Regions from separate parts of the Paenibacillus sp. PsM32 genome, predicted to be linked through region 1. Evidence: riboswitches for the same ligand, from Rfam matches in the RefSeq annotation. Region 1 holds a riboswitch; each other region holds the start of a gene.
The links. A riboswitch is a leader RNA that binds a small molecule or an ion and turns the genes downstream of it on or off. The one in region 1 is predicted to bind cyclic di-AMP.
Positions count from the first base shown of each region.

Region 1 (2,274 bases):
CTACCATCACCTGACTACGTACATCTCCCCAGCTAGCATGATGTTGAGCGATATGAGATTGTGCTTGCTGTAACGAGCATTTTTTCAGCGTAGAGAATACCCGGCACCATTTCACCAGGTCTAAATGTTGAACCTGATCGGTAAACGAATATTCCGCCCAACCGGTAATCCCATGACTTGCTATTTTTAACAGCCCACAATGCAGATACCCATCCATATCAGGTAACGCGAGCAGATGATTATCATACTGGAACACTTCAATCGAATGAATATGATGTATAGCCAGATCCACCGTGGATACAGTGTTGCTAGCAGGCGCTATCGGCGAAATTAAACTCATCTCAAATCTACACTCCTTCAAATAAAATCGCTATCTCTATACATAGTAAAACCAGATAAATCAGTAGCCGGCACACTTTTTTGATGTCAGATATTGTTAGCAATCATAGTACCGTTAAGGGTAGAAGTAAAATCAAATCTAAGCTTTTAATAGGCGTTATATGCTTGAAAATAACGATGTAATCGGATTCATTGGACTCAATCACGTTCTAATGGCTATCATGCTCGCTGATGCAACCTTTTATATAAATACTGCGCAAACAGCAGAAAAAAAGGATGGAATGATGCAAATAAGAGCATACTGCTCAAAAGATAAAGGAATTGATTCAAATTCACTCCTTATGAAGAGTCAGACTGCTTTACAAACGAAAAAGGCGGGCGTATGATTTCATTCAAGTTCATTACAGCTTAATGACTGAAAGGCTAAATCTAGACCTTTCAGAAAGCGGGGGAACCATACGAATAGACAGGGTATTACAAGATCTATTCAGGGGTGAATCAGAGATGACAGCTCAGGCTGATCTATCTGTAGGGAGACTCTTACTTCCGAATCCGTCAGCTAACCTCGTAAGCTGCAATAAGAGAGACGACAACAGTCATCTATGCCATTATCAGGGGCTTTTTTGCTCCTGTCTTAGAAGCTGATGAAGAGGTCCTCTTCTAACGGCTTTTTTTTGTTGTCTACAATGAGTGGAGGAGCGCGAACACGCATGGAGTACGAACAGGAATTTGTACTGGTATCGCCTGCTACAGTAGCAGGGGAGCAATTTATTCAATTACTCAAAGTTAAAAAAATACCGTTTGCTATTATAGTGAACAGTCAGGCAGATCAGATTCGATTTGAAAAGATAGGTATTGAGCATATTCTAGTAATAGATACTCAGCGACAAGACTTATGGCGTATCCCGCAATTGAATATTGGCAAAATCTATTTATTTGAACGTAGTCTACCGTTATGTTGTCGTTATATCCAGATCTGTCGTGCATGGACATCTGATAAGCTATATGTCATTACAGAAGGCAGCCAATCACGCTTAATTTATCGTGGTTTGGGTGCAGATTATATTATTCATACCAATGGAAGTAGCGCTTCGTTTTTATTATAAAAAAAGACTGCTGATCCAACGATCATTTTATTTTGCAATTTGTCGGTGATATCTTGATAATAAAGAAGATAGAGAACCAAGATGATGCGCAGAATGGAGATGATCGTTGTGATCGGTAAAACAGCACTCGTCGCTGGAGCAACAGGTCTTGTGGGCAAAAAGTTGTTGCGTCAGTTATTAGATAGCACAGAATATACACGAGTGATTGCTCTTGTCCGCGAACCTGTGCAACAACTACAACATCTGAAGTTGCAACAGATCGTAGTGGATTATCATAGATTAGAAGATTATCGAGCAGAGATGAAAGCAGATGATGTTTTTTGCTGTCTCGGTACAACGATTAAGCAAGCAGGAACGCAAGCGCAGATGATCGAGATTGATGTATTGTATCCTGTGTCTGTCGCTATGGTGGCGTACAAACAAGGAGCCAAGCAGTTTATCGTGATCAGCTCGATGGGCGCTGATCCCAAATCCAGTATTTTTTATACACGTACCAAAGGAGATATGGAGCAACGGTTACAACAAGTTGGTTATTCTTCATTATCGATTGTTCGCCCCTCTTTATTGCTAGGCAAACGCAAAAATAGCCGCGCAGGAGAGCAATTCGGTGCTGTAGTCTCTCAAGCACTATCATTTCTAATGATAGGTCCTCTCCGCAAATATCGAGGTATCGAAGCAAGTGACGTTGCACGAGCGATGTATCGGATCGCTCAGACCTCCAAGTCAGGTACTCACATATATATGTCAGATCAATTGCAACGAATCGCAGACGAGTCCCAGAGTCGCTCCGCTTCAATGAGCAAATCAGCGAGATCATAGTAGGTTATAG
Region 1 is NZ_JARUWY010000004.1:226,131-228,404, forward strand. It holds gene QCD85_RS11085 (hypothetical protein) at 1-340, opposite strand, end outside; cyclic di-AMP (ydaO/yuaA leader) riboswitch at 751-928, shown strand; gene QCD85_RS11090 (hypothetical protein) at 1,050-1,445, shown strand; gene QCD85_RS11095 (oxidoreductase) at 1,527-2,264, shown strand.

Region 2 (2,274 bases), on a different contig from region 1:
CTACCGGTATCTTCAGCACGGCGGAAGCCAATGCCTTCAATGTATACCCACCATCCCATAGGAATGACACTCGTATCGACTGCAATCGTACGACCTTCTGTTACACGTGCTCCAGAAGCAGTCACTGTACCTAGACCAGGTTCTTGAGACGAATAAGCAGTAAGAGATACATTGTTCAGTACTTTCGCATAAGAAAAATCTACACCTGCTTTGGAAGTACTATTACTGGAACCTCCACTAGATGATGCAGCTGCAAGAAGCTTAGGCTCTTCTTTTTTGGTGCCTATTGCTACAATCTTATCTTGCACTTTTGCGGTTGTTTTTTTATCAACCATACGTTTGGAGACGAATTCTCCATCTTCGTATACTTTCTCGATGTATTGAACCACTTTACCTGTTTGACCACTTTGTACTAACTTTGTTTTACCTTCAACCATAGAAGCATCGGTTTTTTTAACAGTTTGATAAGGAATCTTTACAACTTTTTTCGCTACAAACGATTTGGTGCGAACAATCTTGATATCCATATTGTCATGAACTGAAGATTCCATTGCTGGTGTAAGTTGATCTTGACCTGACAATGTTAATCCAGCTTGCTCCAATGTGTTACCAACTGTCTTAGAGGTGGTATAGATTTTCTTCGTGCCACCATCTGCCGTAATGTTTACTGCAACCGCATGGTTAATATAAACTTTATCGCCGTCTTGAAGTGCGCCATTCATCGGCATTGACACTTTATCTTGTGGTGCCACTTTAATTTGATTTTCATCAAGCAGTTGAGAAAGCATCAATTTACGTGTTTCCACGGTTTGTGCTTTGCCGTCAATGACAACAGAAATATTTTTACCCGCTTGATTATAAAGTAGGGACAATAGCATCGCTGCAAGAGCGATAACCAATAATGCAGCCCACAATACATAGCGTAGATTTTGTTGCTTCCAACTCAGCGCATAAGACATGCTGGATGAGCGCGAACCATGGGTTTTTTCGAAAGGAGCAATTGCCACTTCTTCCGTCCTCCTTCATAGTCTCGCCGTCTAGCTGTGACGTAATTGTATATGACGCGACTATATAACAGAATTTTCACAGGCTGATCGTAAGCATAAGATTATCGAATCTGTGTGATAATCTTTCGTGATGTTCAAAAATGCCTGCGCCATGGTCAGTCTAAGGGACATACCTAATATCTGAAAGATCAAGCTTCAAATATCGTATCTCTATACCTTTTCCTTTTGCCCAAAACAAAAGAAGCCTCTGGAAAAGAGCAAGAGCAACTTTTCCTTGGCTTCCGACGTATTTGAATACAGTTCGGAAAACGTTAGAAAATACGAGGTTGCCTCTGCATCGCTTACGGGGTTAGCTGTCGGATTCGGACACATTGTATTGCTTGCCCTTTGAAGGCTCCTCCGCTCATGGCGCGAGTACCTCCAATTCACCCCATAGACCCTGTAAAAGGAATCATACATAATGACTTCGGTATTCTGATAATAATGGCTTGAAGACATATGTTGGTTCCCCCGTTTTCCTATGCAGGAAACTCAGCGAGACCGAATCATGGAATCTTGCGTGATAACAGCAAGATTAAATCACTGATGAAATAATATCCCGAACCCAACCCTCATGTAAAGCGACGAGCAAGCACGTTTTTCTGAATAAATGGTTAAAAAGTTGTCATATTCTTCGATTTTTTGATGATAATTTATTCATATATCCGTTTAACGATGTTTTTTGCGTGATTTACTCTGTTTTTCATCGAATGCCAAATCGTTCCAGTGCATTTTTAGTTGTAATTGTACTAATTTCTTCCAGTGATACCCCTTTTAACGCTGCTGCCGCTTCTGCTACAAGTGTCACATAACCGGACTCATTTCGTTTTCCACGATAAGGATGTGGTGTCAAAAATGGGGAATCTGTTTCAAGTAAAAGACGGTCCCTCGGAACCTTTTGTAACACCTCTTTAGGTTGCTTCGCATTTTTGAATGTAATCGGTCCTCCAAACGATAAATGGAAGCCCATATCAAGACACATTTTAGCTGTTTCCCAGCTACCTGAAAAAGAGTGCATTACTCCTCCGACTTCATGTGCATTTTCTTCACGTAAAATCTTTACAATATCTTCGTGTGCATCACGATTATGAATCACAATCGGCATATGAATGGAGCGTGCCAGACCAATTTGTTCACGTAATACTTTGTGTTGCACTTCTTTTGATGAAGTATCCCAGTGATAATCAAGACCGATCTCACCGATAGCGACTACTTTCTCATGTTTGCA
Region 2 is NZ_JARUWY010000018.1:13,148-15,421, reverse strand. It holds gene QCD85_RS21960 (ubiquitin-like domain-containing protein) at 1-1,007, opposite strand, end outside; cyclic di-AMP (ydaO/yuaA leader) riboswitch at 1,331-1,554, opposite strand; gene QCD85_RS21955 (TatD family hydrolase) at 1,750-2,274, opposite strand, start outside.
Region 2: linked by a shared signal. The riboswitch ahead of QCD85_RS21960 (ubiquitin-like domain-containing protein) and the one ahead of QCD85_RS11090 (hypothetical protein) in region 1 are both predicted to bind cyclic di-AMP.

Region 3 (2,274 bases), on a different contig from region 1:
TTATACAGGTTGACATAACAAGGCAAAATAATAGGATGTTGCGTAACAAATGACATAATCGTTTTCAGAATTTACTGCAAAACAATGATGAATATCATGTAACTAAAATAAAAAAGTAGATAAACGATGAAAAAGAGAGAAAATAGGAGCCTGAGATAGATAACTTTTCAATAGTTATCTGAAAATGAAAGCTGTGATGATTCACAGCTTTTTTTGCGTCTTTTCTCAGCTTTACAGTTGACAAGGACAGGCGTATTATTCATTGCAGGCAGTTGATGAATACGATTCAGCAACTGATATAAATGAAGTTTCCAATGTTTGTTGATCGCTGAGTTTTCGGTATTAACCGAAAAACGGGGGAACCAAATTGCGATTTCACAAAACGGTGTGAGAGCCGGAATGTGAATCGTTGGGGTGAATCTGCATACTGACTTAACCATGGTATAGTCAGACAATGCAGTAGGGCGACTCTCACCGCCCGAATCCGACAGCTAACCTCGTAAGCGTGGATTAGGAGAGAAGTGTGAAGCTTGTGCCGATCTGACACAGTGTAATACGACTCTGTGTTTTTTGATATGTTAACAATGTCACAACGCTTAATTTTCATATGCATATGAAAAGCGGGGGAACCAACCGTTGATGAAGATAACTGATACGAAGAGTCAGTTACTACACAACATGGGGTGAATTCCGGTATCTACCGGAACGGGCGATCTTCCAGCCCGAATCCGACAGCTAACTCCGTAAGCGTATAGGGGAGAACTCCTAACCAGCAACTCGGCAGGTACACGATAAGTGTGCGTGTTTGTAGAGGCCTGGGGAAAAGTTCTGCTTTTCTCCAGGCTTCTTTTTTTATGCCTTTTTTAGCAAATGATTACTTACAAAATGAATGCAGGGAGTCTTACACACATGATGGATATACTGATGATTGGTTTAATGGTGATCATGACTTTAGGGTTGAGCGGGTTGCTGCAATGGGCATCTGTAGCTATCGGAGAAAGAAGGAATAAGCGATGACTTGGCTGCTGTGGATTATTATTGGTGGATTAACAATCTATCTATGTTATGCATTGATTTATCCAGAAAAATTCTAATGGGTCAGGGGAGAACATCGTGAGTATCTTTTCATATATCGGAATTGCAGTCACTATTATCATCGCTATAATTATTGCTCGGCCAACCGGACATTATATTGCTTATGCTTTTGAAAATAAACCCAATCGCTTGGATCGTTGGTTTTATCCGATAGAGAAATGGATTTACAGGTTCGGCGGTATCAAAAATGAAAATCAAACATGGAAACAGTATGCAGGAGCAGTTCTGATCAGTAATTCAGTGATATTGCTGATTACGTACATGATCTTTCGTTTCCAACATATTTTACCAATGAATCCAGCAGGGATTACCAATATGAGTCCTGATCTGGCATTTAATACAGCGATTAGTTTTATTACAAATACCAATTTACAACATTATAGTGGAGAAAGCGGATTGTCTTTATTTTCACAGATGACAGCGATCATCTTTATGATGTTTGTATCGCCGGCAACAGGGATTGCAGTCGCTATTGCATTTATTAGAGGAATCACAGGTAAGCCACTCGGCAATTTCTTTACAGATCTCGTACGAGCAATCACACGAATCTTGTTACCATTAGCATTTGTGATGGCAATTGTATTTGTAGGATTAGGTGTACCGCAGACATTGCATACTTTAATCACTGCGCAGACGTTACAAGGAACAGAGCAACAGATTGGTACCGGCCCTATAGGATCATTTCTAGCGATCAAAGAATTAGGTAACAATGGTGGCGGATATTTTGGAGCCAACTCTGCTCATCCTTTTGAAAATCCGGGCGGATTCAGTAACATGTTACAGATGTTAATGATGTTACTTGTACCGATGTCACTTCCATTTACGTATGGTAAAATGGTCGGCAACTCCAAACAAGGTAGAGTATTATTTGTATCCATGGTGATGATGTTTGTCGTCATGCTTAGTGTGTCTCTTGTCAGTGAATCTCAAGGGAATCCATTGATTAATCAATTAGGTATTCAACATCAGTCTGGATCGATGGAAGGGAAAGAAGTACGGTTAGGTGAAGCACAATCTTCATTCTACTCTGTCGTCACAACCGCTTCAGAGACAGGTGCTGTCAATAACATGCATGACACGTTAACACCTATTGGCGGATTGATTTCACTTGGGAATATGATGCTTAATACGGTATTTGGCGGTTCTGGTGTAGGGTTATTAAATATTCTAATGTATGCC
Region 3 is NZ_JARUWY010000010.1:100,028-102,301, forward strand. It holds gene QCD85_RS17975 (carboxypeptidase regulatory-like domain-containing protein) at 1-13, shown strand, start outside; cyclic di-AMP (ydaO/yuaA leader) riboswitch at 317-521, shown strand; cyclic di-AMP (ydaO/yuaA leader) riboswitch at 584-765, shown strand; gene kdpF (K(+)-transporting ATPase subunit F) at 1,014-1,094, shown strand; gene kdpA (potassium-transporting ATPase subunit KdpA) at 1,114-2,274, shown strand, end outside.
Region 3: linked by a shared signal. The riboswitch ahead of kdpF (K(+)-transporting ATPase subunit F) and the one ahead of QCD85_RS11090 (hypothetical protein) in region 1 are both predicted to bind cyclic di-AMP.